DNA from 3 places in the Sphingobium sp. LMA1-1-1.1 genome. Region 2 is predicted to be linked to each of the others. Evidence: riboswitches for the same ligand, from Rfam matches in the RefSeq annotation. Region 2 holds a riboswitch; each other region holds the start of a gene.

Region 1 (6,751 bases), on a different contig from region 2:
GCGAGGTCGGCGGGCTTGCCTCGACCCTCGCCGCCCATATGGACTTCGCCCCGGACAATGTGGAGCGCGTCGGCCGCTTCTGGGCCGCGCCGAAGATGGCGACGAAGCCCGGCCTGAAAGCCGTCGACCTGTTCCGCGCCATCAACGAAGGCCGGATCAAGGCGCTCTGGGTGATGGCGACCAATCCCGCCGTCTCGTTGCCCGATGCGGGCCGCGTGCGCGAAGCGCTGGAAGCCGTCCCGTTCCTTGTCGTCTCGGACATCATGGCCGACACCGACAGCAGCACCCATGCCCATGTCCGCCTGCCCGCCGCCGGCTGGGGGGAAAAGGACGGCACCGTCACCAATTCGGACCGCACGATCAGCCGCCAGCGCCCCTTCCTGCCGCTGCCCGGAGAGGCCAGGCCGGACTGGTGGATCGTCAAGGAAGTCGCGCGCCGCATGGGTTGGCGCAACGCCTTCGCCTATGACCGGCCCGCCGACATCTGGCGCGAACATGCGCGCCTTACCGCCTATGGAAATGATGGGCAGCGGATGCTGAACCTGCGCGCCTGGGCGACGATCGGCAATGATGCCTATGACGCCATGGAGCCGTTCCGCTGGGGCGGCACAGCTTTCGCCGACGGCCGCTTCCCCACGCCGGACGGCAGGGCGCGGCTGGTGCTGACGAAGCAGATGGAGGTTCAGGAGCCGCTGGGGCAATGGCCGATGACGCTCAACACCGGGCGCTATCGCGACCAGTGGCATACGATGAGCCGAACCGGCCTGTCCCCGAAACTCGCCCGCCATCGCGAGGAGCCGCTGGTGGAAATCCATCCCCGCGATGCCGGGGCGCTCGGGATCGTCGACGGCGACCTGGCCCGCGTCGCGACAGCGCAGGGCAACAGCATCTTTCGCGTCAGCCTGAGCGAGGGCCAGCGGCCCGGCGAAATCTTCACGCCGATCCACTGGACGGACCAGATGTCGAGCGGGGGCCGCACCGGTCTGCTGCCCCGTCCGCTGGTCGATCCCCATTCGGGCCAGCCGGGCTTCAAATCGACCCCGGCCAGCGTCGAGAAGGTGGCCGCCGAATGGAAGGGCTTTCTCATCCTGCGCGATCAGGCTGCGACAGGGCAGCCCGTGAAGCTGCCCTGTCTCTGGTCGACCAGGATCGCCGTGCCGGGCGGCGCGCTCTATGAAATTGCCGGCAATGGCGATCCTGCCCGGCTCGACGCCTTTCTTCCAAAGGGCGACCGGGTGGAGGCGATGGACGCCTCACGCGGAACGCGGCGCATCGCGACCATCGGCGAAGGCCGACTAAACGGGGTGCTGTTCGTGACGCGCACCGGCCTGCTGCCCTCGCGCGACTGGCTGATCGGCCAGTTGCTGGTCGAGGGGGTCGGCGGTTCCGTCCTTGCGGCGCGCGGACCCGGCAGCCAGCCGGACAAGGGGGCGACCATCTGCGTCTGCTTCGACATCGGCCTCAACCAGATCGTCGCCGCGATCCGCGAACAGCAACTGGTCGATATGCCCGCCATCGGCAAGGCGCTGGGCGCGGGCACCAATTGCGGGTCATGCCGCCCCGCGCTCGCCAATATCCTTGCCCAAAGCATGCAGGAGACGCTTCATGCAGCCGAATGAACTGCCCCAGGACCTGATCGCGCCCGGACAGGTCTGGCTGGTCGGCGCGGGGCCGGGTGATCCGGACCTGCTCACGCGCAAGGCGGAAAGGCTGATCGCCGCGGCAGAGGTCGTCTTCTACGACGCGCTCGTCGGGCCGGGCGTGATCGACCTCATTCCCCCGGGGGTGGAGCGGGTCAGCGTCGGCAAGCGTTCGGGCCGCCATTCCAGGGCGCAGGACAGCATCAACGACCTGCTGCTCGCGGCCGCCAGGGCGGGCAAGCGCGTCGTGCGCCTGAAGGGCGGCGACCCCTCGGTCTTTGGCCGATCGGCGGAAGAGATGGCGCATCTGGCGGAGGCGGGCGTTTCCGTGCGCATCTGCCCCGGCATCACCACGGCCAGCGCTGCGGCGGCGAGCGGCCATGCCTCGCTCACCCTGCGCGGCGTGGCGCGGGGGCTGACGCTGGTCACCGCGCATCTGAAGGCGGGCGAACCGCTGAAGCTGGATTGGGAAGCGCTGGCCCGTCCGGGCGGCACGATCGGCATCTATATGGGCCGGGCCGCGGCGGGCGAGATCAGCCATTGCCTGATCGCCGCCGGGCGCGATCCCGAAACGCCGGTGATGGTGGCGGTCAATGTCTCCCTGCCGACGGAACGGCTGATCCGGGGCAAGCTGTCGGCTCTGGCCTTCCTGGTGCGGACGATCAGCGACGAAGACCCGACGCTTCTGCTGATCGGGGAGGCGGTGGCCGGGACGCATGCGCCGGTGGAGACCATGGCGGCTGTAGCCCTGACCAAATAACGACAGCGCAGCATGCTCCCGCGAAGGCGGGAGGCCCGTTCAAAGTCGGTACGGGGCGCTCTCGCGGCTTGCCTCGTTCAGGTGCCTTGGCGGAAGCACTCCATTCATCGACTGCCTTTTGCCAGAGCCTGCAGATCCTCCGGCCGGTTGATGTTGGGCAGCACGAATTCGGGCCGGTCGACGATCCGGGCGCCGACCCGCTCCAGCCAGCCCCGGATCGATCTGTTATTGTCCTCCGCCAGATGGGCATCCAGTTCGCCCGCCAGCGAAGCGGGCCAGAATCCGGCCAGTTGCTGCCCCTTGAGGATGGCGGGTTCAGGGCCGATCAGGGCCTGCGCCAGGCCGTCCGGATAGGCGGGCACGTCGCACCCGGTCGTCAGCACGGCGTCATAACCCTGCGCCAGGGCATGATGCAGCGCCGCGTTGAGGCCGCCCAACGGCCCCATGTCCGCGGCGGGCCGATCCGCCAGCCCGATCATGCCCTCCACCTGCCGGCCGCATACCACGACGGTTTCGACATGGCGGCCGAGAGCCTCGACCGCATGGTCCAGCAGGGTGCGCCCCTCCAGCATCGCCTGCGCCTTGTCGCTGCCGAACCGGCTGGACCGCCCGCCAGCCAGCACCGCCCCCATCAGCCGCATCATGCGCCGCCGCCTATGATCCGGGCATAGCTGTCGGGATCGACATTGCTGCCTGAAATCACCACGACGCCGGCCCCTTCGGCAGGCGGAGCAATTCCGGCCAGCATGGCCGCCAGCGATGCGGCTCCGCCCGGCTCGACCACCAGCTTGAGCACGGAAAAGGCAAAGCGCATCGCGTCGCGCACCTGATCGTCGCTCACCGCCAGGCCCCCGGACAACAGCGCCTGGTTGATGGGAAAGGTCAGCGCTCCCGGCGTCGGAGACAGCAGCGCGTCGCAGATCGACCGCGCATCGGGCGACACGCTTTCCCGCTTGCCGCTGGCCAGGGACCGCGCCGTATCGTCGAACGCTTCCGGTTCCACCGCATGGATGTTGACCTCGGGCATGCGCGCCTTCACCGCCGTCGCGATCCCCGACACCATGCCGCCGCCGCCGCAATTGACCAGGATCTGGCCGATCTTCGCGCCAGCTTCGGCGGCCTGCTCCATGATCTCCAGCCCGATCGTGCCCTGGCCCGCCATGATGAAGGGATCGTCGAAGGACGGCACCAGCACCGCGCCCCTCTCGGTCGCCAGCCGCGTGGCGATCTCCTCCCGGTTATCGGTGAAGCGGTCATAGGCAACGACTTCGGCGCCCAGCGCCCGCGTGTTCGCCGTCTTGATCGCGGGCGCGTCGGCCGGCATCACGATCGTCGCCGCGATCCCCAGCAAGCGCGCCGCAAAGGCGACGCCCTGCGCGTGATTGCCCGATGACCAGGCGACGACGCCTGCCTTTCGCTCCCCGGCGTCCAGCCGGGCCAGCCGGTTGTAGGCACCGCGGAACTTGAACGATCCGCTGTGCTGCGCGCCCTCGAACTTCACCAGCACCCGCCGGCCGCAGCGGGCGTTGAGCGCCGCATTTTCCAGCAGGGGGGTGCGGATGGCGGCGGGGGCGATGACCCGCGCCGCATCCTCGACATCGGCGGCGTTGATGGCGAACGACATGCAATCTCCTTCTGCGGCTGCCCCTTGGCATGGCCGCCGCTTTCCCTTATGGCGCCCGGCGCGGGCAGGGCAAAGCCCCTGCGCGCAAGGAAGATCGCGCCGGTGCCCGGAAGGGCTGAAAACGGGAATGCGGTGCGGACGGGAAGCCGTCCCAATCCGCGGCTGTCCCTGCAACTGTAAGCGGTGAGCGCGATGCACTTCGGCCCCCAGGGCCGGCCACTGGACGCAAGTCCGGGAAGGCGTGCATCGCCGCATTGACCCGCGAGCCAGGAGACCTGCCGACGCATGGTCGCTCTTGCCTTGGTCCAGGGTATGGCCACGGCACGGTGTTCTCCGTCTGAGCGACGAAGCGGCGCGGGGCCGCATCGGTGTGGGGGAGGGCGCGGGCGCCAGCCATTTTCCCCTGTCCGGCCGCATGAGCGGACGCCCTGAGCCATGTTGCATCGCGCTCAGGGGGAAGACAGACATGTTGAGGATTTCCGTTTCCATCGCCGCCTTGCTCGCGGCCGCACCTGCGCTGGCGGAGGATGAGATCATCGTCACCGCGCTGGGCATCGAACAGCCGCGCGACGAGGTCGGCCAGGCCGTCACCGTGATCGACGCCGACACCATCCGCACCCGCCAGAGCGTCAGCGTGGTCGACCTGCTGGCCACCACGCCGGGCGTGCGCTTCAACCGCAGCGGCAGCCTGGGCGGCGTGACCGGGGTTTCGTTGCGCGGCGCGGAAACGACGCAGACGCTGGTGCTGATCGACGGGGTCAAGGTCAACGACCCCAGCGGCATCGGCGACATGTACGATTTCGGCAATCTGCTGACCGGCAATATCCAGCGGATCGAGATTTTGCGCGGCTCCAACTCGATCGTCTACGGCAGCCAGGCGATCGGCGGCGTGGTCAACGTCATGACCGGAACGCCCGGCACCGGCTTTGCCGGCAATGCCTCCGTCGATTACGGCTACAGCAATACGCTGAACGCGAAGGCGGACGTTTCGGGCGGCAGCGGCAGCGGCATCGCGTCGGGCGGCGTCGGCATCGCCTATTTCAACACCGACGGCATTTCCTCCGCCGCCAGCGGCACCGAAAAGGACGGCTATGAGAATATCGCCGCCAATGCCAGGCTGAAGCTGTCCTTCACCGATACCCTCAACCTCGACCTGCGCGGCTATTATATCCATGCCGACCTGGATACCGACAATGGCGTGGTGGACAGCACCACGGACTCCTCGAAATCGGATCAATATGTCGGCTATGCGGGCCTCAACCTTGCGTTGCTCGACGGCAGGCTCACCAATCGGGCGGCCGTCACTTGGTTCCGCATCGACCGCGACTATACGTCCGCTTTCGGGCCTTATGCCTATTCCGGCACCAATTTGCGCTTCGAATATGAAGGGGTCTACCAGCCGGTCGATCAGGCGAAGCTGGTCTTCGGCTATGAACATGAGCGGCCCGACTATGATTTTTCCGGCTTCGGTTCCACCGAACGCCACAAGGCCGATATCGACAGCGTCTATGCGCTGGCCGTCGTCAAGCCCCTTGCCGGCCTGTCGCTGACCGGCGGCGTGCGGCATGACGATCACAGCCAGTTCGGCGGCGCGACGACCTTCGGCGCCAACGCCAATTACACGCCCAATGCCGGCGCGACCAATATCCGCATGAGCTATGGCGAGGGGTTCAAGGCGCCGTCGCTCTACCAGCTTTACGGCGCCGATGTCGGCAATGCCGGCCTGCGTCCCGAGCGGTCGAAAAGCTACGATATCGGTTTTGACCAGAGGCTCGACGGCGACCGGGCGATCCTCTCCGTCACGGCGTTCCGCCGCGATACCAGAAACCAGATCAACTATGATTATTCGATCGGCCTCTATGGCGGGTATAATAATCTCGACCGCACCCGCGCCAAGGGGGTGGAGGCGATGCTGACGCTGAGGCCGGTCGATGCGCTGACCGTCACGGCCGCCTACAGCCATGTCGATGCGCGCGACCGCAGTAGCGGCGCCCGGCTGCCCCGCCGCGCCCCCGACGCGGTCAGCGTTTCAGCGGATTATGTCTGGCCCTTCGGCCTGTCGACCGGCGCCACCGTGACGATGGTGGGCGACAGCTTCAACGACGCGACCAATCTGGTACGGCTGGACGGCTATGCGATAGCGAACATCCGGGCGTCTTTCCCGATCATGGAGAAGCTGGAAATCTATGGCCGCATCGACAATGTCACCGATGCGAAATACGCCACGGTCTATGGCTATGGCACCTATGGGCGATCGGCCTTTGGCGGCGTGCGTGTGCGCTTCTGACGGCTTATGGGCGCGGCGCGGCGTTGATCTGCGCCGCGCCCCTGCGCGCTGCGCCGTCAAGCTGCGCCGTGATGCTCCTCGCGGCGTCGACATAGGCGGGGCCGCCGCACACCGTCCACGCCTGCGGCACGCGGATGCGCGGAATGGCGCGCAATATCGGATGGTGCAGCATCTCCGTCCCCTGATCGACCACCTTCTCGCTCCCCGCCTCGACGATCAGCCAGTCCGGGCGGGCGGCGATCATCTCCTCCAGCGAAAGCTGCGACAGTGCCGGCTTGCCCAGCCTGGCCGCCAGGTTGACCAGGCCCACGCGCCGCATCAGGTCGTCGACCAGCGTGCCGGTGCCGGTCATATAGCCGCGCCGCTGATAATAGGCGGCGACGCCGCGATGCTTCGGATGGGGCAGGGCGGCAAGAGCCCGGTCCATGCGGGCGATCATC
Region 2 (6,751 bases):
GGTCGCATCGTCGACCAATATGCCGACCGCCAGGGCCAGACCGCCCAGCGTCATGACGTTCAGCGTCTGGCCAAAAGCCGCCAGCGCCGCGATGGCGGCCAATATGGCGAGCGGGATCGACAGGGCGATGATCACCGTCGAACGCCAGGATCCCAGGAACAGCAGGATCATCAGCGATGTCAGCGCCGCAGCGATCGCGCCTTCATGAATGACGCCTTCCACGGCTGCCTTCACGAAAAGCGACTGATCGCCGATGGGCAGGATCTTGAGCGTGTCGGGCAGGCCCGCGGCAATCTGCGGCAGTTTCTGCTTGACGCCGTCAACGATCGCCAGGGTGGAGGTCGCGCCGTTCTTGAGGACGGTCAGCAGCACCGACCGGCTGCCCTCGACATGCACGATATTCTGCTGCGGACCGCTGCCGTCGCGAACATGCGCGACGTCCCGCATGGTGATGGTCGCGCCGTTCACGACCTTGACCGGCAGGTCGTTCAGTGCCTCGATGGAGGACGGGGCGTTGTTCAACTTCACGCTATATTGCGTTTCGCCGATCTTGACGAAGCCGGCCGGGTTGATCTGGTTCTGCGCCGCGATGGCAGCGCCCACATCCTGCGCCGACAGCCCCTTCGATTGAAGCGCCAGCGGGTTGAGGTCGATCTGAACCTGCCGCTGCTTGCCGCCGGACGGGAATGGCATGGCAAGACCGGGCACCGTGATCAGAGGCGGGCGGACCTGGTTCATGCCCATGTCGAACAATTGCTGTTCCGACAGCCCCTTTCCCGACAGGGCAAGCTGGAGGATGGGAACGGTCGATGCACTATAGTTCAGGATCAGCGGTGGCGTAATTCCCGGCGGCATCTGGCGCAGCACGGTCTGCGACACCGATGTCACCTGCGCCGTGGCGGTCCGGATGTCGGCGCCCGGCTGGAAATAGATCTTGATGACGCCGATACCCTGAAGCGACTGGCTCTCGATATGGTCGATATCATTGACCGTCGTCGTCAGCACCCGCTCATAGGGATTGACGATGCGGTTCGCCATGTCCTCCGGCGACAGGCCCGCATATTGCCAGGCAACGGCCACCACCGGGATGCGGATGTTGGGGAAGATGTCGACCGGGGTGCGCACGGCCGCCAGAACCCCGCCGATCGCGATCAGGATTGCCATTACGATGAAGGTCAGCGGACGATGTAGGGCAACCTTGACGATATCGATCATTCACGACTCCACGCAAGCGCCGCCAGGTGATCCCCGCCGCACATGAAACGCGACCTCTCCGAATATATTTTCGCCTTCTGGGACCAGGGACGAACAGCGCCAGGAAATGCGCATATCTTTTTTTGCATTTTCAGGCGATTGTCGATGACCGGCCTGCCTGACAAAGCGCCCAAGAATGCGACGACATCCCCGACCATGGCGGAGTGCTGCGGCAATGAGGGGGCATAGCCCGCGCACCTCCGCCCGACGGTCATGGGACACCGCCGCATTCGGAAACGCCCATGCGCCCTTGGACATTCCACGTCTAATATATAATATGGCATGATCGATATCTTTGACGACATGATATATGGACCTGCGCCACCTTCGTTATTTCCTGTGCGTCGCTGAAGAGATGCATTTTGGCCGCGCCGCGCTTCGCCTTGGCATATCCCAGCCGCCGCTCAGCCAGCAAATCCGCGCCCTGGAGGAGGAGCTTGGCGTCCGCCTGTTCGATCGCACCAGCCGCAAGGTGCGCCTGACGGAGGCCGGCCGGCTGTTCGAGCCGGAAGCCCGCAGGACGCTTGCCCAGGCCGACCGCGCCGCACAGATCGCGCGCATGGCGCAGCGTGCGGAGATCGGGCGGCTGGGACTGGGTTTCACTACGTCCGGACCCTTCGTGCCGCCGATCGCGCGCGCACTCTACCGCTTCCGCAAAGCCCATCCCGACGTCGAACTGATCCTGCGCGAACAGGGCCGGGACGAACAGATAGAGGGGGTCGCCAGCCGCCAGCTCGATCTTGGAATCTTGCGTGATTTCACGGCATTGACGCTGCCTGATGGCTTGCTGTCGCAATGCCTGCTCAAGGAAGAGATGGTCCTGGCGCTGCGCGCGGATCATCCGCTGGCGTTGAGGGCGGCCCCTCCCCGGATTGCCGACCTTTTCGATGAACCGCTGGTCCTGTACGGCGCACCCAATGGCACCGGCTTCACGGAACATTTCCGGGCCCTTTGCACGGAGGCTGGCTTCGTCCCCAAAATCTCCCATGAAGCCCGCAGCCTGGCCACTCTGCTGGGCCTGGTTTCGGCGGGGTTCGGGCCTACGGTCATACCCTTGTCAATGGCGCGGCTACACCTTGACAATGTGGTCAACCGCCCGTTCGACTTGCCGGTCATGAGTTCGCTCTGGCTGATCCACGATCGGGAACTGTCGCCCACCGGCCTGGCGTTCCTCGACACCCTGCTCGAAGAATGCCGGTCGACCGGAATCACTTCCAGCGACAGCCGATGCGCCACCCCGCCATGACGGGGTTCATCGCCCAATGCTTCATCAGGGAACGACCGCTGATGAAGGCGCCGATGAAGCCGCCCCTTCCCATTTCTTTTCCCAGCCTCTATGCACGGCCGTGAAGACCGGTTTCGGTTGGTCTTCATGATCGCGCCGGTGCCCTCGCAAGGGGCTTAATAGGGAATGCGGTGATGAATCCGCAGCTGTCCCTGCAACTGTAAGCGGTGAGCGAGACGCATAGCGATCCTCCGGAACACCGGATGATCAGCCACTGGGCCGGACGCTAAACCATGCGAGGCCTGGGAAGGCCATGCGCCGAGCCGTGACCCGCAAGCCAGGAAACCTGCCTGCGTCTGGTCGCTCTTGCCTTGGTCCAGGGGATGGCCGCGGCACGGTCCTCCGTCTGAGCGACGCTTCTCGCAGCGGGAGCTGCTGTCCGCATGCCGGGCGCAAGAGCGTCCGCCCGGCATGAAGGCGGTTTCCGTCCGGTTTCGCAGACGCCGACGGGATACCGTCCGATGACCATTTCCTCCGATGCGCCAGCATCGATGCAGGCGCCTCCTGGCGGCCTGCGTCGCCGCGCCACCGGCATGTTCGCCGGTCTCATCGCCGCCAATCTGGCCGCCTGGATCGCGGCCTTCACCATCTTCGCGGGCGATCCCGTCATGCTCGGCACGGCGGTGCTTGCCTGGAGCCTGGGCCTGCGCCATGCCGTCGACGCCGATCATATCGCCGCCATCGACAACGTGACCCGCAAGCTGATGCAGGACGGCCAGCGGCCCCTTACGGTCGGCTTCTGGTTCGCCATCGGCCATAGCGGCATCGTGCTGATCGCCGCTGTCCTCATCGCTTTCGCCGCCAATGCTCTCAGCCGCGTCGAAGCCGCAGGAGCCATTGGCGGCACCATTGCGACGCTGGTGTCCGCGACCTTCCTCCTTGCCATTGCGGCGATGAATCTGGTCATCCTCCAATCCGTGCTGAAGACCTTCAATCATGTTCGAAGGGGTGGCGCCTATGTCGATGAAGATATGGACATTCTCTTGAGCAATCGGGGTCTCCTGTCGCGCCTTTTCCGCCCGCTTTTCCGGCTGGTGACGCGAAGCTGGCACATGGCGCCGCTCGGCTTTCTTTTCGGTCTGGGCTTCGATACCGCGACAGAGGTCGCCATTCTGGGGCTTTCCGCCGGCCAGGCCGCCAGCGGCCTTTCCATTGCGACCGTCCTTATCTTTCCCCTGCTCTTTGCGGCGGGGATGGCGTTGATCGACACCACGGACGGCGCGCTGATGATGGGCGCCTATCAGTGGGCGTTCGTGAAACCGATCCGCAAGCTCTACTATAATATCACCATAACGCTGATGTCGGCGCTGGTCGCGCTGCTGATCGGCGGGATCGAGGCGGCGGCGCTGCTCGGCGACAAGCTCGGCCTCAGCGGCGGCATCTGGACCCTCGCCGCCGATTTGGGCGCCCATTTCAACAGCCTCGGTTTCATCATCATCGGCCTGTTCGCCGCCTGCTGGCTGGCGAGTTGGGCCTTCTATCGCTGGAAGGGCTTCGACGAGATCGAACTCATCCCCGCCGCTAGCCGCCAACCGCAAGGAAATCCCGCATGAAAAAGGTATCTGCAACCGTCATCACCGGCTTTCTGGGCGCCGGCAAGACCACGCTGATCCGTCACCTCATCCAGCATGCCGGCGGCCGCCGCCTCGCCCTTATCATCAACGAATTCGGGGATGTGGGCGTCGATGGCGCGCTGGTTCAGGGGTGCGGCGACGCAGCCTGCCCGGATGACGACATCATCGAACTGGCCAATGGCTGCATCTGCTGCACCGTGGCCGACGATTTCCTGCCGACCATGCAAAAACTGCTCGATCGCCCTGTCCCGCCTGATCACATCATCATAGAGACCAGCGGCTTGGCCCTACCCAAGCCGCTGGTGAAGGCGTTCCAATGGCCCGACATCCGGACGCGGGCCACGGTTGACGGGGTCATTGCCCTGATAGATGCCGACGCGCTGGCCGCCGGCCGCTTCGCCCATGACGAAGCGGCGCTCGCGGCTGCCCGCGCCGCCGACCCGACGCTGGATCATGACAGCCCGATCGAGGAACTGTTCGAGGATCAACTCGCCTGTGCCGACCTCGTCCTGCTCAACAAGACCGACTTGGTGGAGCCAGATCGCCTGGCGGTGCTGGAGCAGGAGCTGGCCCGGGAAATCCGACCCGGCGTCCGCATCCTCCGCACCGCCAGAGGAGAGATTGACCCCGCCATCCTGCTCGGTCTCGACGCGGGCGTGGAGGACCAGATCGATGCCCGCCCCTCCCACCATGACGATGAGGAGGATCATGACCATGACGATTTTGACAGCTTCGTCGTGGATCTGGGCGAACTTGCTGGGCCAGAGCCGTTGCTGACGGCGCTCGCGCAGAGCATTGCCGCCCATGACATATTGCGGGTCAAGGGCTTCCTCGCCATTGAGGGGCGCCCGGCACGCCTGGTTCTTCAGGCGGTCGGTCCGCGCATCCAGCATCATTATGACCGGCACTGGCAGGCCGGCGAGCCGCGCCGGTCCCGGCTGGTGGTGATTGGCCAGCGCGGCATGGACCGCGCCGCGATAGCGGCCGGACTGAGCGCCCAGATGGCGACCGCTTGAATGCATCTGCTGACCGCCACGCCCGGCACCGTCTCCAATGGCGACGAAGCCATAGACCTCGGCCAGTCACCGGGGGACATCGTGCTGCTGACCGTGGCGGACAGCGAACTGGCCTGTTTCGCCAGCGCAGCCCATGCGCTCACGCAGGAACTGGGGGAAGGCGCGCCGCGCATCCGGCTCGCCAACCTTCTCCAGCTCAAACATCCCTATTCGGTCGACATGTATGTCGAGAAGGTCGTGGCCCATGCCAAATTCGTCTGCATCATCTTGCTAGGGGGTAAGAGCTATTGGCCATATGGCATTGATGAGATTTCAAATATCGCGCGGGAGAAAGGCATTGCCTTCGCCGCCATCGCGGATGATCGGGAAGATGATCCCGAATTGCGCGCCGCTTCGACCGTCGGCCCGGAAAGCTGCGGTCTGCTGCGCGACTATCTGAGGCAGGGCGGCATAGCCAATGCCATCGCTTTCCTGCGAAAGGCCGCTGATCTTGCCGGCTTCGACGCGGGCGCTGCCGATGCGCCCGTCCCGGTGGCCGATGCGGGCCTTTATCTGCCTGGTCACGATCGCCCGACCCTGGATCAGGTCAAGGCCCGATGGCAGGCCGGTCGGCCCACCGCCCTTTTCCTCTTCTACCGTGCCCTGCTGATCGCCGGTACGCTGGATGCGGTGGACCGCATGATCGCGGGACTGGAGGCCGCCGGCCTTAATGTCCTTCCTGTCCATGTCCGTGCCTTGCGCGAACCATTTGCCAGGGATTTCCTGCGCCATCTGATGGCGGGAACCCCGCCGGACGTCATCCTCAACGCCACCGCCTTTGCCGCCAGCGCGCCGGGAGAGCCGCGCACGCCCTCGATCCTTGAGCAGGCGGACTGCGCCATCCTCCAGACGATCTTCGCCAGCGCGGAGCATGACAATTGGGAGGCCAGCGCGCGGGGATTGGGCCCTCGCGATCTTGCGATGCATATCGCCCTGCCCGAGGTGGACGGTCGTCTCTTCACGCGCGCCTTCGCCTTCAAGGCTGTGGCGCGGTTTGACGAGCTTACGGAATGCAGCATCGTGACACCCCATATTCTGGAAAACCGTGTCAACTTCGTTGCACAACTTACTGCAAACTGGTCAAAACTCAGGAAGTTACCAGCCAATGAACGCCGGGTCGCGATGGTTCTGGCCAACTACCCCAACAGCGACGCCCGCATCGGCAACGGCGTCGGGCTGGACACGCCCGCAAGCGCCGCCGCCATTTTGAAGGCCCTGTCGGAGGCGGGCTACCGGACGGGTACTGCTCCCACCGACGGCACCGCACTGATGCACCTCATGACCGGCGCCGTCACCAATGCCTCTCCAGATCGCCCCGGCGAGGTCAGCCTGCCGCTCGGCGCCTATCAGGTGGCCTTCGCCTCGCTACCCAAAGCGGCGCTTAATGCGGTCCAGGATCGCTGGGGCGCACCCGAAGCAGATCCCTTTTTCCGCGACGGCGCCTTCCACCTGCCGGCGCACCGTTTCGGCAACATCGTCGTCGCCGTCCAGCCTTCGCGCGGCTATCATATCGATCCCAGGAACAGCTATCACGACCCGGCGCTGCCGCCGCCCCATGCCTATCTCGCCTTCCATATTTGGCT
Region 3 (6,751 bases), on a different contig from region 2:
GTCCAGCACTGTGCCATTCGCGTCGATGCCGAAGCGGTCGGTCAGTTGCAGCGTCACCGAAGCCTCCACACCCTTGGCGGACCGCTGGCCGATCTGTTCTATGGGACTAGTCGGCGTCTGCTGCGCCACCAGCTTCTTCTTGACGATACGATAGGCCGCCAGAGTGGCGCTGCCCTTGCCATCGAGGAACATGGCCTTGATGCCGCCCTCGACTTGATCGCCCGTCGCGTTGGTGAAGGCGAACTGGGTCGCATTGGTGGTGAAGGTGGTCAGCGTGCCGAGCGGATCGACGCCGGTCGAATATTGCCCATAGAGCGAGATGTTGGAGGTCGGCTGATAGACGCCGCCGATCCGCCAAGTGGTATTGCGGAATTTCCGATTGGTCGCGCCATTGGGAAAGGCATTGACCTCGCTGATGCTGCCGTCCGGGTTATAGACGATGTTCCAGCGTTGCACCTTGTCCCGCTCGTGCCGGATGCCTGCGACCACCGAAAGCTGATCGGTCAGAGCCAGGCGGTCTTCGGCAAAGACGCTATATTCGTTGGTCCGCGTGCGATAGCGGGGCGCGATGCCCTGCGTGTCGTAGAACAGGCCCGGATCGAAGTCGAAGGGATCGACAGCATCCTCCTGTGGGTCCGATCCGAAATCATTGGAATAAGTGAGCTTGATGAGATTGGCGTCGAAGCCGACGACCAGATCGTTTTTCAGGCCCGCAATCGGCTTGCTGATGCGGATGGTCGCCTGATCGCCATATTGGGTCTGGTCATGGAAGATGCCCAGATTGTCCATTCGGTTGATCAGGCCGGTGTCGTCATTGTAGAAATAGCTTTCCAGATTTTTGAACAGACGCTTGCTGGTAAGGCGATAGGCGGCGTTGGAGAGGGTGATGCCGTCGGCCACCGTCCAGTCGGCGGTCAGCGTGGTCCGATTGTCGCGATAGTGCAGGCTGGCGTCGGCGACATTATAGTTGCGCCGCTGGTTGTCCTTCACCAACGCCCCGTCGATCAGCGGCGTGCCGAAATATTCCATCGGCCGCTGATTGCCATAGTCGTTGCGCAGGGTGAGCGTGAAGCTGTCGCTTGGCCGGAAGCGCAGCGCGCCCGAGAGCGCGAGGCTCTTGGAATGGCCACGGTCGACATACCCGTCCGACGCCCGGTAGCTGGCGTCGATCCGGTAGGAGAGCATCTCGCCCAGCGGTCCACCGACACCTGCTGCTGCGCGCCAGCTATCCTGCGAGCCATATCCTGCTTCCGCGTCAAATTCGGTGCGTTCGGCATTGGGGGATCTGGTGATGATGTTCACCGCGCCGCCCAGCGCGCCCTGTCCGTAGAGCACGGAGGCGGGGCCGTTCAGCAATTCGATCCGCTCGACATTCCACGGGTCGGTGGGGAAGGTGATCGTGCCCGCAACCGGGAACAGCCGGACGCCATCAACCAGTTGCAGCACTGAACCCTGACCGGAAAAGCCGCGCAGCGACAGGGCTGTGCCGCCATTGCCCGGATTGGCGGAGGTGGTGACGCCCGGTGCACGGGTTACGGCCGACATTATGTCCAGATCGCCGCGAGCGCGGATCGCGTCGCCATCAATCTGCGCGACGCTGGCTGGCGTTTCGAGCGCGGTCAGCCCCAGGCGCGATCCGGTTTCCGTCTCCTGGAGCAATGCTCCCGGCCGAACGCCCGACACGATGATTTCGGCTGAGCTATCCGCGGCGGTTTCCGCGGCGGCCTGCTGCGTCGTGGTGGCGGCCAGCCCGGTGGCCAGCCAAAATCCTACATTTTTCCATTCCATTGCATGTCTTCCCGGCGTCACGCGACATTCGGGTGGAGACGTGCCGCCAGCGACGGTCGGCGCACGTCAGCAGCCGGACGCCATAGAGCGACCGCCACGCGAACCGATGCGGTCTCCACCGCCCGTTCGTCGCTCAAACGGAAAGATACCGTGCCTTGGCCATCCCCTGGACCGGGCAAGAGCGACCAGACGCTGGCAGGTCTCCTGGCTCGCGGGTCATAGCTTGATGCACGGCCTTCCCAGACCTCGCAGGATTTAGCGTCCGGTCCAGTGGCTGCCTCCTCACACTGGAGGAAGCGATATGCATCGCGCTCGCCGCTTACAGTTGCAGGGACAGCCCCGGATTTGGATGGCCGGAGCCATCCTCACCGCGTTCCCTTTTAAGCCTCTTTCGAGGCACCGGCGCGATCATGCCCGGGACGACGAAGCCGTCGTCCCGGGCAGAGGTGCGTTAGCGGGAGGGTCAATGCTCCGCAAGAGCCTAATCTCACGCCGCCGCGAGACCGAGCCAAGGCGAGATGGCCGATATCCGCATGAGAACCAGGCGCTTAACCAGCGACAACAGGACACGGGATATCGCGAGCATGGGCCAGAACCCGGCTGAGTCCGTCGTACAGCCGGATGCCATGGTTGCTGATCCTGATTTTCGCCGTGCCGGGCTGCTAGCCGTCAATCAAGATTGCGGCGCTATCGCGACTGCCGAATGGTCAGACTCGGCATCAACCGAAATTCCGGCTTCCTTGCGCTCGGAATAGCGATCCACAAGTTGCGCCGCATGCGGTCGCATAAGTACCGTAAAGCGGACCAATTCCTCCATCACATCGACGATGCGCTCGTAGTAGCTCGACGCCCGCATCCGGCCGTCTTGGTCGAACTCCTTGTAAGCCATCGCCACCGACGATTGGTTGGGGATCGTGAACATCCGCATCCAGCGACCCAGCAGGCGCAGCGTGTTGACGGCATTGAACGATTGGGAGCCGCCGGACACCTGCATGACTGCAAGCGTCCGCCCTTGCGTCGGCCGCATCCCGCGAATCTGGAGCGGCAGGTGGTCGATCTGCGTCTTCATGATGCCGCTGATCTGGCCGTGCCGCTCCGGGCTGCACCAGACCATGCCTTCCGACCACAGCGCATGCTCGCGCAATTCATGCACCGCAGGGTGATCGTCTTCCGCCACCTGATCTGGCAGCGGCAGGTCGCTGGGATCGAAGATCCGCGTCTCAGCACCGAAATATTGCAGCAGGCGGGCGGCCTCTTCCACGGCGAGGCGAGAGAAGGAGCGCTCTCGCAGCGAGCCGTAGAGCAGTAGAAAGCGCGGAGGCGGTTGGTCCGGTCCGAGGCCAGTGGCGGGACGAGCCAGCGCAAAGGCCTTGTCCAAGGCAGGCAGATGATCGGGGGCGGTGAGTTCACGCAATCTCATGCGGCAATGGCTTTCTCATACCAGGGACGGGTTCGCTTCACCAAGGCGACAATGGACAGCATCACCGGCACTTCCACCAGCACGCCTACGACCGTTGCCAGCGCGGCGCCGGAGGTGAGCCCAAAGAGGCTGATGGCGGCGGCCACTGCCAGTTCGAAGAAATTGGAGGCGCCGATCAGCGCCGAAGGGCCGGCGACGCACCACGCCACGCCGAAACGGCGGCTGAGCCAGTAGGCGATGCCGGCGTTGAGATAGACCTGAAACAGGATCGGCACGGCAATCAGCGCGATCACCAGCGGTTGCCGGATGATCTGCTCACCCTGGAAGCCGAACAGCAGCACCAGCGTCAGCAGCAGGCTGGCAAGGCTGATCGGGCTGATGGCGGACAGGAAATGCTGAAGTCCCTTCTCGCCGCCGCGAAGAAGCGCTCGGCGGAGCAGTTGGGAGATGATAACCGGGACGACGATGTAGAGCCCCACCGACAGCGCCAGTGTGTTCCACGGCACGGTGATTGATGCCACGCCCAACAGCAGGCCGACGAGCGGTGCGAAGGCAAAGATCATGATCAAGTCGTTCAGTGCCACCTGGCTCAATGTGTAGTTCGGCTCACCGTCGACAAGGTTCGACCAGACGAAGACCATGGCCGTGCATGGCGCTGCGGCCAGCAGGATCAGGCCCGCAATATAGGACGAGGATGCGCCTGCCGGCAGTATCGGGACGAACAAATAGCGGAGGAAGAACGTCCCGAGCAGCGCCATCGAGAATGGCTTGATCGCCCAGTTCACCACAAGGGTGACGCCGATGCCGCGCCAGTGTTGCCGAAGGCTATGCAGCGCGCCGAAATCGACCCGCAGCAGCATCGGGATGATCATCAACCAGATCAGCGCCGCAACGACGAGGTTGACGTTGGCGATCTCCAGCGCTGCGATGGTCTCGAAGGCGCTCGGGAGCAAATGGCCAAGACCGATCCCGATCGCGATGCACAGGGCCACCCACAGCGAGAGATAGCGTTCGAACAGCGACATGGTCGTCAGTCCTTCCCGGAAGCAGCCGGCGCGGTCGCGATGCCGCCGCCCAAGGGAAGCTGCATGTAAACCGTGTCGAGCCAGCGGCCTGCCTTCCAGCCCATGCCGGTGAGGCGACCGACATGCTCAAAACCGCAGGACGCGTGGAGCGCTACGGAGGCAGGTTCACCCCCGCCGATGACGGCGACCATCTGCCGGAAGCCATGGGCTTCAGCGGCCTTCAGCAAGGCCATGAGGAGCAGCTTGCCGATGCCGCTACCGCGCCTGTCGTGCGCCACGTAGATGCTGTTCTCGCAGGCATAAGCGTAGGCCGGCCGATCGCGGAACTGCGTGGCGTAGGCATAGCCCACCACCTCAGATCCATCGCAGGCAACAAGGAATGGCCAGTCTCGTCCGGTCAGCGTTCGTATCTTGGCTTCGGTTTCCTCCTCTGTCGGTGGCACGATTTCGTAGGTTGCCGTGCCGTGCAGGACGTGATGCGCGTAGATGGCGGCAATGGCACCGGCATCGCCGATCGTTGCGTCGCGAACCGAAAGGGTCATCGCCTCGTCGCTTCCACGACTTCGCCGTCTTCCTTGACAAATGGGCAGCGCTGCCCGGCCGGCAGCAGATCCAGGACTTCTTCGGAAGGCCGGCAGAGCTTCACACCCAGCGGAGACACCACCAGCGGACGGTTGATGAGGACGGGATGCTCCATCATCGCGTCGATCAGCGCGTCATCGGCCAGGCTTTCGTCGCCCAGGCCCAGTTCGGCAAAAGGCGTGCCTTTCTCGCGCAGCAGGGCGCGCGGGGTGATGCCGGCCCGATCCATGAGTTGCACCAGGAGCGCGCGGCTTGGCGGCGTCTTCAGATACTCGACCACATGGGGTTCGATGCCCGCATTGCGGATCATGGCCAGGGCATTGCGAGAGGTTCCGCAAAGCGGGTTATGGTAGATCACGATATCGGTCATCATCGCCTCTTCAGCAGCAGATAAGTTCGGCCAGCAGCGGCTCGCACAGTTCGGCGCGTCCCTGGCAGCAATCCTTGGCCAGATAGACCATCAGTCCGCGCAACGCGTCGAGATTGGCGCGCTGGATTTGTTGGCGGCCACGCTTCTCCGACAGTACCAGTCCAGCTTTCACCATGACGGCGAGGTGCGTTGAGAAGGTGCTCTGGGTCAGGCCGGAGGCCTCGACCAGCTCGCCGGTCGACAGGCCGTCAGGCTCATGTCGGATCAGCAGCCGAAACGCATCAAGACGCGTGGGATGGCCAAGAGCCGAGAGGACCGAAAGTGCTTCGCTGGTGTCCATGCATCGTAATTATCCGATGCATTTGGCCTCGTCAAGGATGCATCGAATATTTCCGATCAGTTCCCCAATTATCCGGTCAGTGACAGTATGGATCAGCCTCAAAATTGAAGGCGCATTCTGGAATCGGCTAATTCTGGGCAACCGAATTGCAAAAGCGGACCGACCGGACCTGGGAACGGAAAATCAGGAACTGGAGCAACTTGCGGAATTTGCCCTCGTCGGACGCGGGCGATTGCTGCGGGTGGGAAGTGTTCTCATGCGGTGCCGACAGGGCGCCGTCGTCCAAGATTGCAAATTTGCATCGGTACGCCAAATAATGGCGGTGCGGTCGTTACGGCTGGCGGCCTGATCTTCATCGCGGCGGCGACGGACGATTTGTTCAAGGCCATCGACATGAGGACCGGTAAAATCCTCTGGCAGCAGGCGCTCCCCGCCGGCGGTCAGGCGGCGCCGATGGTCTATGAGCAGAATGGGCGTGAATATGTCGTCCTGATGACCGGGGCCATCACTTCATGAAAACGCCGATCGGCGATCAGGTAATCGCCTGGGCGCTCCCTGTCGCGAAGGACGGGGTTCTATGACGCCTTGCCCAGCTGAAGGCTGTCGAATGTCTCCCGGGCCTTCCGAAACCGCTCCGCATTCTCGACGATCCATGTCCATAGAGGGACCATCCGGACAAGCAGCTCAAGGCCGGAATCGGACAGCTGATATTCGACGCGAGGGGGCACCTCCTCGAAATCGTGGCGGATCACCAATCCGTCGCGCTCCAACTGGCGAAGGGTGCGCGTCAGCATCCGTTGCGTAACGCCATGCATGCGCCGGCCGATTTCCGCATGGCGCAGTTGGCCGTACACGCCGAGCGTGTGAATGACGCCCAGCGACCAGCGATTGCCGGCATGGGCCAGAACCTCTCGCCGCAAGCCGTCGTCGTCGTCTCTCAGGCCGTCGCAAACGGTCTGGGAATATTCGAGAATGTCCTCCGGATTCAATAATCCGGCCCCAGTATCACGCATGTGCCTTCTTTCGCGCTTGTCCATGGATCGCCATATCAAGGCGGCAACCAATGCTGAATAGGTCAGAATTATGAATGATGCAGTTTCCATCGTGAAGTCACGGAACATTCTCGTGCTGGGGGCCGGCGAACTGGGCCTGCCAGTCTTGCGTAACCTGGCGCGTCGCGCAAAGGACGTCGATGGGGCCAGGATCAGCGTGTTGCTGCGCGCCAG

What was found. Region 2 has a riboswitch for cobalamin ahead of MRBLMA1_RS08055 (HoxN/HupN/NixA family nickel/cobalt transporter). Riboswitches for the same ligand answer to the same signal wherever they lie in the genome.
Region 1: linked by a shared signal. The riboswitch ahead of MRBLMA1_RS19500 (TonB-dependent receptor plug domain-containing protein) and the one ahead of MRBLMA1_RS08055 (HoxN/HupN/NixA family nickel/cobalt transporter) in region 2 are both predicted to bind cobalamin.
Region 3: linked by a shared signal. The riboswitch ahead of MRBLMA1_RS07255 (TonB-dependent receptor) and the one ahead of MRBLMA1_RS08055 (HoxN/HupN/NixA family nickel/cobalt transporter) in region 2 are both predicted to bind cobalamin.

The regions. Positions count from the first base shown of each region.
Region 1 covers NZ_JBEGHS010000056.1:81,798-88,548, forward strand. The annotation lists gene MRBLMA1_RS19480 (molybdopterin-dependent oxidoreductase) at 1-1,619, shown strand, start outside; gene cobA (uroporphyrinogen-III C-methyltransferase) at 1,606-2,400, shown strand; gene mobA (molybdenum cofactor guanylyltransferase) at 2,505-3,041, opposite strand; gene MRBLMA1_RS19495 (threonine ammonia-lyase) at 3,041-4,024, opposite strand; cobalamin riboswitch at 4,108-4,321, shown strand; gene MRBLMA1_RS19500 (TonB-dependent receptor plug domain-containing protein) at 4,491-6,311, shown strand; gene MRBLMA1_RS19505 (ABC transporter substrate-binding protein) at 6,316-6,751, opposite strand, start outside.
Region 2 covers NZ_JBEGHS010000012.1:101,773-108,523, reverse strand. The annotation lists gene MRBLMA1_RS08065 (efflux RND transporter permease subunit) at 1-1,215, opposite strand, end outside; gene MRBLMA1_RS08060 (LysR substrate-binding domain-containing protein) at 1,565-2,500, shown strand; cobalamin riboswitch at 2,620-2,847, shown strand; gene MRBLMA1_RS08055 (HoxN/HupN/NixA family nickel/cobalt transporter) at 3,001-4,092, shown strand; gene cobW (cobalamin biosynthesis protein CobW) at 4,089-5,129, shown strand; gene cobN (cobaltochelatase subunit CobN) at 5,130-6,751, shown strand, end outside.
Region 3 covers NZ_JBEGHS010000007.1:8,688-15,438, forward strand. The annotation lists gene MRBLMA1_RS07255 (TonB-dependent receptor) at 1-1,788, opposite strand, end outside; cobalamin riboswitch at 1,966-2,207, opposite strand; gene arsH (arsenical resistance protein ArsH) at 2,462-3,208, opposite strand; gene arsB (ACR3 family arsenite efflux transporter) at 3,205-4,233, opposite strand; gene MRBLMA1_RS07270 (GNAT family N-acetyltransferase) at 4,239-4,775, opposite strand; gene arsC (arsenate reductase (glutaredoxin)) at 4,772-5,185, opposite strand; gene MRBLMA1_RS07280 (ArsR/SmtB family transcription factor) at 5,196-5,525, opposite strand; gene MRBLMA1_RS07285 (hypothetical protein) at 5,814-6,041, shown strand; gene MRBLMA1_RS07290 (winged helix-turn-helix transcriptional regulator) at 6,101-6,562, opposite strand; gene MRBLMA1_RS07295 (aromatic alcohol reductase) at 6,630-6,751, shown strand, end outside.